DNA from 2 places in the Isoptericola sp. NPDC056573 genome. Region 2 is predicted to be linked to the other one. Evidence: riboswitches for the same ligand, from Rfam matches in the RefSeq annotation. Region 2 holds a riboswitch; the other holds the start of a gene.
What was found. Region 2 has a riboswitch for S-adenosylmethionine ahead of ACFQ8E_RS13915 (LLM class flavin-dependent oxidoreductase). Riboswitches for the same ligand answer to the same signal wherever they lie in the genome.

Region 1 (6,656 bases), on a different contig from region 2:
ACCGCGCTGCTGCTGGAGGGCATGCTCACCTGGACCCCGGACGGCCGCGTGGCGCACCCGCTCACGCTGCGCGCGCCGTCGGCCCGCGCCGGGGAGTACCTGGCCGCGGCGCGCCGCGGAGAGGTGGCGGGCGTCGGGGGCGAGGACGTGCGGGGCCGGTTCCGGATCGGTGTCACGACCGACTCCGCCTGGGACGACTTCTACACGATCACGACGTCGGACGAGGCACGCGCCGCGCTCGACACCGGCGTGGCGACGCTCGCCGGCCTGGGGCACGAGGTCGACGACCTGTCCCTCGAGCCCGACCCGACGTACGGCCCCGCCTTCCGCACCCTGTGGATGGCGGGCGCCTCCGCGGTCCCGCTGGACGACCCCGCACGGCTCGACCGGCTCGAGCCGCTCACCCGGTGGCTCATCGGCCGCGGCCGCCAGGTGCCCGCCCGCGAGCTCGCCGAGGCGCTGCGTGCGCTCACGGCGTTCGAGCGCAGGCTGGTCGCGCAGGTGTCACGGTTCGACGCCGTCGTCACCCCCGCGCTCGCGACGACGCCCCGCCCGCTCGGCTGGTTCGACCCCGAGGACCCCGAGCGCAACTTCGAGCAGCAGTGCCAGTACACGCCGTGGACGTCGATGCTCAACGTGGCGGGGCTGCCGGCGATCACGCTGCCGACCCGCTGGACCGACGACGGGCTGCCGATGGGCGTCCAGCTGATCGGGCGGCCGGGCGGCGAGACGACGCTCCTCGCTCTCGCCGCCCAGCTCGAGGACCGGCTGCGCTGGGCGGACCGGCACCCTCCGGCCTGGTGATCAGGCGGGAACCCTCTCCGCCGTCGCGCCCTCGAGCGGCGGGTAGGTCTCGCCACCCACCCGCTCCGCCGCCGCGATGTACCCGGCCAGGGCCGAGCGCGAGCGGGCGAGCCTCGCCATCTGGTCCTCCAGACGCCGCAGGCGGGAGCGCATCGCGGTCAGGAGCTCGACACAACCGGGCAGCTGCGGCTCCTCGCCGACCGCGCACGGCAGGACGTAGGCGATGTCCTCGGACGACAGGCCCGCGTCGAGCAGGTGCCGGATCTGGCGCACCCGCAGCACGGCCCCCTCGTCGAACTCGCGGTAGCCGTTCGAGCGTCGGGCGACGTCCAGCAGGCCCTGGGCCTCGTAGTAGCGCAGCTGGTGCGTCCGCACGCCCGTGCGGCGGCTCAGCTCACCGATCCGCATCCCGCTCCCCCTTGACCTTCACACCGGTATGAACGTCGACGATGCTGCCATGGTCACCAGAACCCACAAGCCGTCGTCCCCCGCCCCCGTCTCCGTCGTCGGACTCGGCCTCATGGGTCGCGCGCTCGCCGGCGCGTTCCTGCGGGCCGGGCACCCCACCACCGTGTGGAACCGCACCCCCGCCAGGGCCGACGCGTTGGTGGCGGACGGCGCGCACCTGGCGCCCACGGCGGCCGCGGCGGTCCGTCCCGGCGGCCTGACGATCGTCTGCCTCACCGACGACGCCGCCGTGCGCGAGCTGCTCGGCCACGACGACGTCGACCTCGCCGGCGCCACGCTGGTCAACCTCACGTCCAGCAGCTCCTCGCAGGCCAGGGAGACCGCCCGGTGGGCCGCCCGCCGCGGCGCGCGATACCTCGACGGCGCGATCATGGCCGTGCCGCCCGCGATCGGGACGGCGGACGCGGTCGTCCTGCACAGCGGGCCCCGGACGGACTTCGACGCGCACGCCGCCACCCTCGCCGCGCTCGGCACCGTCACCCACCTCGGCGAGGACCCCGGGCTGGCGTCCCTCTACGACGCGGCCGGCCTCACGATGATGTGGAGCGTCCTCGACGCGTGGCTGCACGGCACCGCCATGCTCCGCACGGCCGGGGTGGACGCCGCCGCCTTCGCCCCGTTCGCCCGGCAGATCGCGGAGGGCGTGGCCGCCTGGCTGCCCGGCTACGCGGAGCAGGTCGACAGCGGCAGGTTCCCGGCGGAGGCCTCGGCCCTCGAGACGGACGCGCGCGCGATGGCGCACCTCGTCGAGGAGAGCGCGGCGCTGGGCGTGAGCACCGAGCTGCCGAGACTGCTCAAGGCCGTGGCCGACCGTGGCGTCGCCGCGGGCCACGGTCACGAGCAGTACCCGGTGCTGATCGAGGAGTTCGGCCGCCCGACGCCCTGACCTGCCGGTCGCCACCCGGAGGACCACGACCTGAGACGTCGGCGTGCGAGCCGGCGAGCACGCGCCTACGGTCGGTCCTCGAGGTCGTTCGTCCGACGGAAGGAGCCCCGATGGGACTGGGAGACAAGGCCAAGCACCTGGCGGAAGAGGCCGAAGGCAAGGCCAAGGAAGCCACGGGCAAGCTCACCGACGACGAGAGCAAAGAGGCCGAGGGCAAGGCCCAGCAGGCCAGCGCGAACCTCAAGCAGGCGGGCGACGACGTCAAGGACGCGTTCAAGGGCTGACCCGCTGACACGACGGGGCGCCACCGCACGGTGGCGCCCCGTCGTCATGTCCGCCCGGGGCGGGGCCGACGGCTCAGAGGTCGTCGGGCAGGCAGCCGAACGCCTCGTCGGCGCCCAGCGCGGCGGTGGCGAGCAGCCCCTCGAGGCCGGAGCCCTCGGGCACGGGGCGCGGGTCGTCGACGACGACCCACAGCCCGTCCACGACGTCGTACTGCGCCTGCGGCCCCTCGGTCACGAGCGAGCGGACGGCGGCGACGAGCCGCTCGACCTCCTCGCCCGCGGTGCCGAGGCCCACCGACGCGCGGACGGCGCCGGCGTCGAAGCCGAGGCGGCCGAGCAGCGGGTGGGCGCAGAACCGGCCGTCGCGCACGCCGATGCCGTGCTCGGCGGACAGGTACGCGGCGACGAGGCCGGGGTCGTACCCGGTGACCGTGAACGTCACGACGCCCACCGGGTCGACGGCGTCGTCCCAGACGTGGACGACCTCGACGCGCTCGATCTCGCCGAGCCCGTCCACGAGCCGGCGTCGCAGGGCGTCCTCGTGCCCGGCCGCGACCCACGGGTCGAGGGCGGCGAGCTCGTCGCACGCGGCCGCGAGCGCCACCGCGCCCACGACGTTGGGCGAGCCGGCCTCGTGCCGGGCGGGGCCCTCGTGCCAGTCGGTCGTGGTGGTGCGCACCCGGCGCACGGCGCCGCCGCCGGCCAGGTACGGGGTGCCGGCGTCGAGCCAGTCGCGCCGGCCGACCAGGGCACCGGCCCCGAACGGCGCGTACGTCTTGTGGCCCGAGAACGCGACGTAGTCGACGCCCGTCTCCGCGAGCGAGAAGCGGCGGTGCGGCACCAGCTGGGCGCCGTCGAGCACGACGCGCGCGCCGGCGCCGTGCGCGGCAGCGACGACGTCGGCCACGGGCAGCGCCTCGCCGGTCACGTTGGACGCGCCGGTGAGCGCCAGGAGGGCGTAGGGGCGGCCCGCGGCAGCGGCCGACCCCAGCTCTTCCTCGATCTCCGCGAGGGTGGCGGCCACGGACGGGCCGCCCGCGACGACGGTCGCGTCGGTGACGCGCTGCCAGGGCAGCAGGTTGGCGTGGTGCTCGATGTCGAGCACGAGGACGCGGCCGGGCTCGCCGGTGGCCGGGTCGGCGGGCACGCAGCCCGCGAGCAGGTTGAGCGAGTCCGTCGTGTTGCGGGTGACGATCGTGAGGTCGTCCTCGCGGGCTCCGACGAACGCGCCGATCGTGCGGCGGGCCGTCTCGTACAGGGCCGTCGAGACCTGCGACAGGTAGCCGGCGCCGCGATGGACGCTGGCGTACAGCGGCAGCACGCGCGCGACCCGGTCGGCCACGGCCTGCAGGGCGGGCGCCGACGCCGCGACGTCGAGGTTGGCGTACGGCAGCTGACGGCCGTCGACGAGCGGCACGAGCGTGTCGCCGCCGACGACGGGCAGCACGGGTGCGACGTCCTGCACGGCGCCGACGCGCACGGCGGGCACCGCAGGCGCGGGGGTGAGCGTGGTCATGCGTGGTCCTCCTCGGTCGTGCCGGGGAGGTGGCTCCCCGCGCTTGCCCGCGCGCCGGACGGCGCAGGGCCAGGTCGTCACCCGGGGCACCCCGCCGCGAGAGGAGGGTTGCCGGCCAGCGAGCCGGGGCTTCGCGCTGGCGCTCTTGACCTGCCGCCCATCGTGCGTGCGCAGCACCACACGGTCAAGCGGAGCCCGCCCCCTTCTCACGATGCGGTCGCGTGAGACGCTGGATGCATGCCCGATCGCACCGTTCCGGCCTCCGGCGCGCCTCCGGGAGGCCCCGTCGGAAGCCCCGTCGGAACCCCGGCCGAGCTGGTCGCCCGCGCCCTCGCCGGCGGCGACCTCCACGCCGCAGGGCTCGCCGCCCGCGCGGCGACCGGGGACGACGCCGCCGACGTCCTCGACCTCGTCGGCGGGCGGGCCGCCGCGGGCTCCGCGCCCGCGACCGAGCTGCTGGTGGAGCTGCTGGACGCGTCCGGCGTCGTCCGGCGCTTCGTGCGCGGCGCCCTGCTCGACGAGGCCGCCGTGGACGACGTCTCCCAGGACGTGCTGGTCTCCGTGGCGACGTCGGTCCGGTCGTTCGCGGGCGGGTCGCGGGTCACCACGTGGGTGCACGGGATCGTGCGCCACCGGGTGGTCGACCACCTGCGTCGGCAGCGCGCCACCGCTCCCCTGCCCGACGACGACGTCGGGCCGTCGGAACGGATGAGCTCCCTCATCGCCACGCGCGCCACCGTGCGTGACGCGCTCGCCGCCCTGCCCGAGCTCTACCGCGAGCCCGTGACGCTGCGCGACATCGAGGGCCTGCCCTACGCGGAGGTGGCCGACCGTCTGGGTCGCAGCGTCGGCACCGTGAAGTCACAGGTCTCGCGCGGCCGCGCGCTCGTGGCCGCGGCCCTCGGGAGCCTGTCCTGATGGCCGCGCCGGCCGCGCCCGAGCCGTTGCTCGGGCGGTACCGGGTGGGCGACGTGATCGGCGTCGGGTCGTTCGCCACCGTGCACCGCGCCGTGGACGAGCGCCTGGACGACGTCGTCGTGGTGAAGGTGCTGGCCGAGAACCACAGCCTCAACCCGGAGGTCCGCGAGCGGTTCATCGCGGAGGGCCGGGCGCTGCGGCGGGTGGCGAGCCCGCACGTCGTCGCCGTGCACGACATCGGCGAGAGCGACCGCCAGCAGCCCTACCTCGTCCTCGAGCTCGCCGACCGCGGCACCCTTGCGGCCCGCGTCGCGGCCCTGCGGGCCGACGGGTGGACGGCGACGCCCGCCGACGTGCTCGCCGTCGCCCGGGGGCTCGCCGCCGCGGTCGAGGCCGTGCACGCCGCGCGCCTCGTGCACCGGGACCTCAGCCCCGGCAACGTGCTGCTGCGCACCGGCCCGGAGGGCGCGGTCGAGGGCGTTCCCGCCGCCGTCGTCCGGCCGGACGAGCGCCTCGTCCTGGCCGACCTCGGCATGAGCAAGGACCTGGCCCGCAGCTCCGGGCTGACCGTCGCGGGCGGCACCGAGGGGTTCCGGCCGCCGGAGCAGGACGGCCCCGGCACGGTCGACACCCGCGCCGACCTGTGGGCGATGTCCGCGCTGCTGTCCTGGCTCGTCGACGGCGCCGACCTCCCGCGCTCCCTCGACGCCGCGCTGCGCCGCAGCCTCGCCGACGCCCCCGCCCGGCGGCACCCCGACGCCGCAGCCTGGCTGGCCGACGTCGAGGGGGCGCTCGGCCCGGGCACGACCGGCGGCCCGGACCGCGCGCGACGCCGCCCGGCCGCCGTCGTCGTCGCCGCGGTCACCGCCGCCGTCCTCGGCCTGGGCGCGGGCGCCGGCGTCACGGCCTGGCTCGACCGGCCTCGCTCGGCCGCGGGCGGCGCGAGCGTCGCGATCTCCGGGCCCGGGGCGGCGACCGTCGGCGAGCCGGTCACCCTCACGGCCGACGTCGCGGGCGCGGAGCACTGGGTGTGGACGCTGCCCACGGGCACCTACGTGGCCGACGACGAGCGCGTGCGGCTCACCGCCAGCAGCGCCGGCGCCGCCGAGGTGGTGCTCGAGGCCCGCGCCCCGGACGGGACCGCCCTCACGGCCGTGCACCGGCTGCGGGTCGGCGCCGGGTCCTGACCCGGACGAAGAAATCTCGGTCCGCGTGCAACCTTTCCGCCGCCGCGGACGACTCACGGGGGTCAGCACCGCACGGGGCTGGCCCCATCGACCAGGAGAGACCATGCGACACCTTCCCCGCCGACTGACGCCGATCGCCCTCGCGAGCCTCCTCGCCCTGAGCGCGTGCGCGTCCCCGACCCCCGACGCCGAGTTCGACGACCCGGGCACCTCGGCGTCGGACACGACGGCGACGCAGCCCGCCGACGACGCCGCGGGCGCCGACGAGCAGGCCGACGGGACCGAGGAGACCGCCGACGCGCCGGCGGCGAAGGATCCCTCGGCGTACACCGTCCGCTACGCCGACAGCGACAAGACCGTCATCACCCTCGACCGGGCCCAGGTGGAGCAGCTCACCGGCACCGACCTGGCCGCCGGCACCGCCGACGCCCAGGCCGTGCTCGCGGAACCCGGCACCTGGTCGGGTGCGGACACGAAGGAGCACGCCGACGTCATCGTCGACGCCGCGACCCGCGAGTCCGACCGGATCGACCGCGTGCTCACGCAGCAGGCGGACGGCCGCGACGTCGAGCTGCGGCTGTTCGTCAAGCACC
Region 2 (6,656 bases):
GAAGGCCGCCGCGGTGCGCCGCGCGAGGTCGGCGAGGGCGGGGGAGTCGCTGAGGGCGACGAGCGCGAACGACGGTGCGGCGACCTGGACGTCCAGCGCGTGATGGAGCAGCGTGACCACGCCGTCGTCCGCGTCGCCCAGGGCGGTGGCGAGCGTCTCCAGGTCGGCGACGTTCTGCTCGAGCACGGCCGACGCCAGCGCCTCGCGGCTGGGGAAGTGCCGGTGCAGGGTGGTGCGGCTGACGCCCGCGGCGGCCGCGACCCGCTCGAGCGGGACGTCGGGGCCCTCGGCCGCGAGCACGCGGCGGGCCGCCGCGAGCAGCAGGTGGCGGTTGCGCGCGGCGTCGCGACGGACGGGTTCGGCCATGGCGCCGAGGGTACCGACGGACCGACACGGCGTCAGAGGCGGACGCAAAACGTACGTTGATGTACGTTTCGTGGGTGCAGGGCTGTCGCCCTGGCGAACCGTTCTCCTGACGAAAGGCCCTCCGTGACCGACACGACGACGCCTGCCGACCGCATCGCCGCCCTCGACCCCGACGCCCTGCGCGAGCGGTACCGGCACGAGCGCGACCGCCGGCTGCGCCCCGACGGGAGCGCCCAGTACCGGCGGGCGGCGGGGGAGTTCGGCTACTACGCGAAGGACCCGTACACCGAGCGCACGGAGCGCGCCCCGCTGACCGACCGGGTGGAGGTGCTGGTCGTCGGTGGCGGGTTCGGCGGCCTGCTCACGGGCGCCCGGCTGCGCGAGGCGGGCTTCGGGTCGATCCGGATGATGGACGAGGCTGGCGACTTCGGCGGCACCTGGTACTGGAACCGCTACCCGGGGATCCACTGCGACATCGAGGCGTCGGTGTACATGCCGCTGCTGGAGGAGACGGGGTACCTCCCGACGATGCGCTACGCGCCCGGGGAGGAGATCCGGCGGCACGCGGTGCGGATCGCCGAGCAGTACGGCCTGTACCGCGACGCCGTCTTCCAGACCCGGGTCACGGAGCTCACCTGGGACGAGGACGGCGCCGAGTGGCTGGTGCGCACCGACCGGGGCGACGCGATGCGCGCCCGGTACGTGGTGGTCTCCTCGGGCACGCTGACCCAGCCGAAGCTTCCCGGCATCCCCGGGATCGAGGACTTCCGCGGGCACACGTTCCACACCAGCCGGTGGGACTACGGCTACACCGGCGGCAGCGCCGACGGCGGGATGACCGGGCTCGCGGACAAGCGCGTGGCCGTGGTCGGCACCGGGGCCACGGGGCTCCAGGTGATCCCGCACGTGGCCCGCGACGCGGCGCACCTGTACGTCATGCAGCGCACGCCGTCGTCGGTGGACGTGCGCGACAACCGGCCCACCGACCCCGCGTGGGCCGCCTCGCTGCGGCCGGGCTGGCAGCGCGAGCGGATGGAGAACTTCCTCGCGATCCTCTCGGGCGAGGATGTCGCCGAGGACCTGGTCGGCGACGGCTGGACGTCCACCGCGCGGCTCCAGCGGCAGATGATCACCGGTGCCGTCGACACGACCCTCGACCCCGCCGAGCGGGAGCGGCGCGACGAGCTCGCCGACTTCGCGAAGATGGACCTGATCCGGGCGCGCGTGGACGAGGTGGTCGCCGACCCGGCCACGGCCGAGGCGCTCAAGCCCTGGTACCGGTACATGTGCAAGCGCCCGGGCTTCAGCGACCAGTACCTCCAGGCCTTCAACCGGGACGACGTCACCCTGGTCGACACCGCCGACCACAGCGGCATCACGCGCATGACCGAGACGTCCGTCGTCGTGGGGGACGCGGAGTACGAGGTCGACTGCGTGATCTTCGCGACCGGGTTCGAGGTCGGCGTCTCCGGCGTCGTCTCGGGCACGATGCCGGTGCACGGGCGCGGCGGGACCACGCTGCTCGAGGCCTGGGGCCGCGGGCCGCGCACCCTGCACGGCTTCTTCTCCCACGGCTTCCCGAACCTGTTCCACCTCGGGGCGATGCAGAACGCGAACTCGGTGAACTTCGTGCACATCCTCACCGAGCAGGCCGAGCATCTCGCCGCCGTCCTCGCCCGCGCGGCCAAGACCGGCGCGCGGTACGTCGAGCCGACGGCGGAGGCCGAGCAGGCGTGGTGCGACACGATCCTCGACGTCACGGTCGACAACTCGGCCTTCCTCGCCGAGTGCACCCCCGGCTACTACAACGGCGAGGGCACGCGCCGCGCGACCCCGACGTCGTACAGCCCCGGCCCCGTCGCGTTCCACCGCCTGCTGGCCGAGTGGCGCGAGGGCGACATGCGCGACGTCCTCGTGCCGCCCGTCGACGAGCTCGCGGTGTGAGCGCGGGTAACCTCGTCTCGTCCCCACCCGCCGGCCCGAGGAGCGACGACCCCGGTGAGACGTTCGTCCCCGAGCATCTCGGACGTGGCGCGCGCCGCCGGTGTGTCGATGGGCACGGTGTCGAACGTCCTCAACGGCACGGTGCGCGTCACCCCCGCGACCCGCGCCCGGGTCGAGGCGGCGATCCAGGAGCTCGGGTTCGTCCGCAACGGCGTCGCGCGCTCGCTGGCGGCCGGGCGGAGCTCGACGCTCGGCTTCGTGATCATCGACCTCGCGAACTCCTACTTCCTGGACATCGCGCGGGGCGCCGAGGAGGAGGCCGGCCGGGCGGGCCTGAACCTGCTGCTGGCGAACTCCGACATGTCGGAGGAGAAGCAGCGCACGTACGTCGACCTGTTCGTCGAGGACCGCGTGGCGGGCATCCTCGTCGCGGCGAACCACGGCTCGACGCAGGACCTGCACCGCTCGGCCCCGGGCGTCCCGCTCGTCGTCGTCGACGCGCCGGGCGACCACTCGGACGTCTGCTCGGTGGTGCCGGACAACGAGCTGGGCGGGTACCTGGCCGCGACGCACCTCGTCGAGCAGGGGCGCCGGCGGCTGCTGTTCGCCGGCACGACCGAGCTCGTGCCGGTCCGGGACCGTCTGCTGGGGGTCGAGCGCGCCGTCGCCGAGCACCCGGGCGTGGTGCTCGAGGTGGAGCAGACGGGGAACGTCCAGGTCGAGGACGGCCGGCGGGTGGGCGACGACCTCGTGCTGCGCGACCCGCGCGAGCGCCCGGACGCCGTCGTCGCCGCGGCGGACCTGCTCGCCGTGGGCGTGCTGCAGTCGCTGCTGCTGTCGTCCTCGCTGCGGGTGCCTGACGACGTCGCGATCATCGGCTACGACGACAACCGTGCCGCGTGGGACTCCGCCGTCCCGCTGTCGACCGTCCGGCAGCCGGGGGAGGCCGTCGGTCGGGAGGCGGTGAAGCTCCTGCTGGAGGAGCTGGTGACGGGCGCCGAGGCCCACCGGCACCGGCTCGTGACGTGCGAGCCGCAGCTCGTGGTGCGCGCGAGCACGGCCGGGCCCGGCTGACCGCCGCGGGGCAGTCGTCGGGTCAGTCGTCGGGTCAGTCGTCGGGTCAGTCGTCGCGGGTGGTGCGCAGCGTCAGCCGCTCCGCCCGAGCCGCGCCCCAGAAGTTGTGGAAGATCTCCTCGGGGCTGAGCAGGGAGTCGCGGCGCTCGACCGGCTCGTCGGCGCCGGCGATCGCCTTGACCTCCTCGTGGATACGTTCCATCGAGCTGTCGAGCGACGCGGCGACGTCCGCGGCGAGCTTGAGGGAGTCGGTGAGGTGGCGCGGCACGTCCCGCTCGTACTTGTAGTAGATCTTGTGCTCCAGGCTGGCCCAGAAGTCCATGGCGATGGTGCGCAGCTGGATCTCGACGATCACGTGCTCCACGCGGTCGGAGAGGTAGACCGGCACCTGCACGATGAGGTGCAGCGACTTGTACCCGTTCGCCTTGGGGTGCGCGATGTAGTCCCGCTCCTCCAGGACGGTGAGGTCGGCCTGGTTCGTGAGCATGTCCCGCACCTTGTAGAGGTCCGAGACGAAGCTGCACGTGACGCGCACGCCGGCGACGTCGAACATCTGCTCGCGCACGCCCTCGGGAGTCAGCGGGATGCCCTTGCGGCGGCACTTGGCGACGATCGACTCGAGCGACTTGAGGCGCGAGCCCACGTGCTCGACGGGGTTGTAGTTCTGCATGTGCCGGAACTCGTCGCGCAGGATCGAGATCTTGGTCATGACCTCGTCGATCCCGAACTTGTACGTCAGCACCAGGCGTCGGAGGTCGTCCACGAGCGCCCTGATCTCGGCGGCGTCGGGGGAGCGGTGCTCCGCGTCGTGTGCGGCGTGCTGCCCTGGGTCGTGCCTCGCGTCCTGGCTCACGCGTCCCACGGTAGACGGGATTCCTGCGTGACCAAGTATCCGATAAATCCGGTCGGATCTGTTCAGTATCCGAGACGTGCGGGGGGAACCGTTGACACCCCCCTGTCGGGCACCTACGTTCCTGCGCACCGGGTCGGACGACCGCGGCGCCGTGAGGCGGCGCGTCCGGCCGTCCCGGGTGGTCACGAGCTCCGACGCGAAGCCCCGGCTGGTCGGACGGCAACCCCCAGCGCGGGTGGGTGCCCCGGGTGAGGACCAGGCCGGCCGTCGCCGACGGTACGGCAACACGCGAACCCCGCCCCGGCGGGGAGCAGGAGAGGACGAGCATGCACCGCGACGCGATCAGCACGCGCCCCCTGTCGTCCCGGACCCGGCACGTGCCGTCCGCCTCGCCGATGTCCATGTCGATGTCCATGTCGACGTCCGTGTCGATGTCCGTGCCGACGTCCACCCCGGCGTGGTGTCGACGCCGCTGATCGCGGCCTGAGCGTCCGCCGCCCCGCGGCGGACGCCCTCCTCGACGGCCCGGCTCCTGCCGGGTCCGGCCGCAGACGGCCCTCGCCCGCCGCTCCTGGCGGGCCTTCCTCCCCTGCCCTCCCGGCGGCGGTGCGCACCCGCGGGTCCACGACCCGCGCCCGAGCGCGCCCGCCCGCCGCGCCCCGATCGGAGCCGACGTGCCGTACTCCCCGACCACCACGCCCGCGCTGCCCACCACGCCCGGCACCGCCCCGTCCCCCCTCGTCGTCGGTGTGGACCTCACGGCGGCCGGCGCCCGCCCCGGCGTCCACCGGGCGCGCGGCATCGTGCAGCCCCGGTCGTTCGACGGCGAGCGCTTCGTCCAGCTCGTGCGCACCGCCGACGACGGCGGCCTCGACCTCGTCACCCTCGACGAGGGCTTCCTGCTGCACCCGGGGCGGCGGCAGGTGACCGGGCGGCTCGACGCCGCCGTCGCCGCCGCGCGGGTGGCGCCGCACACGAGGCGCACCGGGCTGGTCGCCGCCGTCGACACCGCGCACGTGGACCCGGCGCACGTCGCCCAGGCCGTCGCCCGCGTCGACCAGGCGAGCTCCGGCCGGGCCGGGTGGCAGGTCGGCCTCCCCGCCGGCGCCGTCGTGCAGGACGACGCCTGGGCGGCGCAGGCCCGCGGCGTCGCCGCGCAGGTCGTGCGGCACTGGGACGGGCTCGCGACCGGGGCCGCGGGTGACGCCGCCGGCGCCGTCGCCGTGGACGACGAAGGACGCTTCCGCGTGGACCACGACGGCATCCGGTTCGCGGTGCGCCGGCACCGTCCGGCCGAGGGCCAGGCCGCCGACGCCCACCGTGGGGGCGGGACGCGGCAGGGCCGGCCGCCCGTCGTCGTCTCCGTCCGGAGCGAGGCCGCGATCGACCTCGCCGCCCGGACGGCGGACGTCGCCCGCGTGGCCGCCACCGCGCCGGCGCGCGCCATCCACCTGCGCACCCGGCTGCGCGACGCGGCCGAGGCCGCCGGCCGCGACCCCGACTCGCTGCGCGTGCTCACCGAGGCCTACGTCGTGCTGGCCGAGGACCGGGCCAGCGCGCAGGCGCGGCTCGAGCTGGTCGAGGCCCTGGAGGGCCCGGAGATCTCCGGCGGGCTGCTGGTGGTGGCGGGGACCCCCGACGACCTCGCCGAGACCATCGTCGACTGGCGGGACGCCGGCGCGTCCGACGGGTTCCTGCTGCGGCCCTCGTCGCTCGGCCCCGACCTGGACGCCCTCGTCGACGGGGTGCTCCCGCGGCTCGTGCGCGACGGCGTGCGGGCGGTGGCGTCCCCGGCGCCGCGCACGCTCCGCGCGACGCTCGGGCTGCCCGACGTCGACCCGGCCGCCACGGCCGTCGCCGCCCCCGCTCCCGCGCACTCCCGGCCGCGCGCCCGCGCGGGCCGCACGGCCGACCCCCGGCTGGTGCGCGCGTGACCGCCCGACCCGACGCGCGCCGCGTCGCCCCCGCCGCCCGCGTCGTCGGAGCCCACCGCGACGCTGCTCGTCCTCTCGTGACCGGAGGTCCCCGATGACCGTCACCGACGCACCGCGCGTCCGCCTCTCCGACCCTGCCGCCGACCCCGCCGCCGACCCCGCCGCCGACCCCGCCGCCGACCCCGCCGCGGAGCGACGCGCGCGCCGGCGGGCCGACCGCGAGCGAGACCTCGCCGCGCCCCACGGCTGGCTGAGCCTGGCCGGCTACCACTGGCTCCCGTCGCGACCGGAGCCGCTGCCCGGCGTGCCCGGGCTGTGGCTGGCGGACGACGCCGGCGCGCACCTGCGTCCGGGGGAGGCGGACGGCCCCCGGGTGCAGGGCCCCGAGGTCGCGGACGGCGCGTACGACGGCGACGTCCCCGAGGGCGGCAGCGTCGTCCTGGGCACGTTCCTGCCCGCCGGGCGCGAGCCCGTCGACGGTGCAG

Region 1: linked by a shared signal. The riboswitch ahead of ACFQ8E_RS19230 (aminotransferase class V-fold PLP-dependent enzyme) and the one ahead of ACFQ8E_RS13915 (LLM class flavin-dependent oxidoreductase) in region 2 are both predicted to bind S-adenosylmethionine.

Annotation. Positions count from the first base shown of each region.
Region 1 covers NZ_JBHTUY010000013.1:68,110-74,765, forward strand. Annotated here, with positions in the region: gene ACFQ8E_RS19210 (amidase) at 1-804, shown strand, start outside; gene ACFQ8E_RS19215 (MerR family transcriptional regulator) at 805-1,212, opposite strand; gene ACFQ8E_RS19220 (NAD(P)-dependent oxidoreductase) at 1,262-2,158, shown strand; gene ACFQ8E_RS19225 (CsbD family protein) at 2,269-2,442, shown strand; gene ACFQ8E_RS19230 (aminotransferase class V-fold PLP-dependent enzyme) at 2,516-3,958, opposite strand; SAM riboswitch class IV at 3,993-4,109, opposite strand; gene ACFQ8E_RS19235 (RNA polymerase sigma factor) at 4,196-4,876, shown strand; gene ACFQ8E_RS19240 (protein kinase) at 4,876-6,063, shown strand; gene ACFQ8E_RS19245 (hypothetical protein) at 6,167-6,656, shown strand, end outside.
Region 2 covers NZ_JBHTUY010000007.1:127,159-133,814, forward strand. Annotated here, with positions in the region: gene ACFQ8E_RS13895 (TetR/AcrR family transcriptional regulator) at 1-366, opposite strand, end outside; gene ACFQ8E_RS13900 (flavin-containing monooxygenase) at 490-2,310, shown strand; gene ACFQ8E_RS13905 (LacI family DNA-binding transcriptional regulator) at 2,365-3,384, shown strand; gene ACFQ8E_RS13910 (GTP pyrophosphokinase family protein) at 3,431-4,159, opposite strand; SAM riboswitch class IV at 4,418-4,531, shown strand; gene ACFQ8E_RS13915 (LLM class flavin-dependent oxidoreductase) at 4,912-6,171, shown strand; gene ACFQ8E_RS13920 (DUF1684 domain-containing protein) at 6,266-6,656, shown strand, end outside.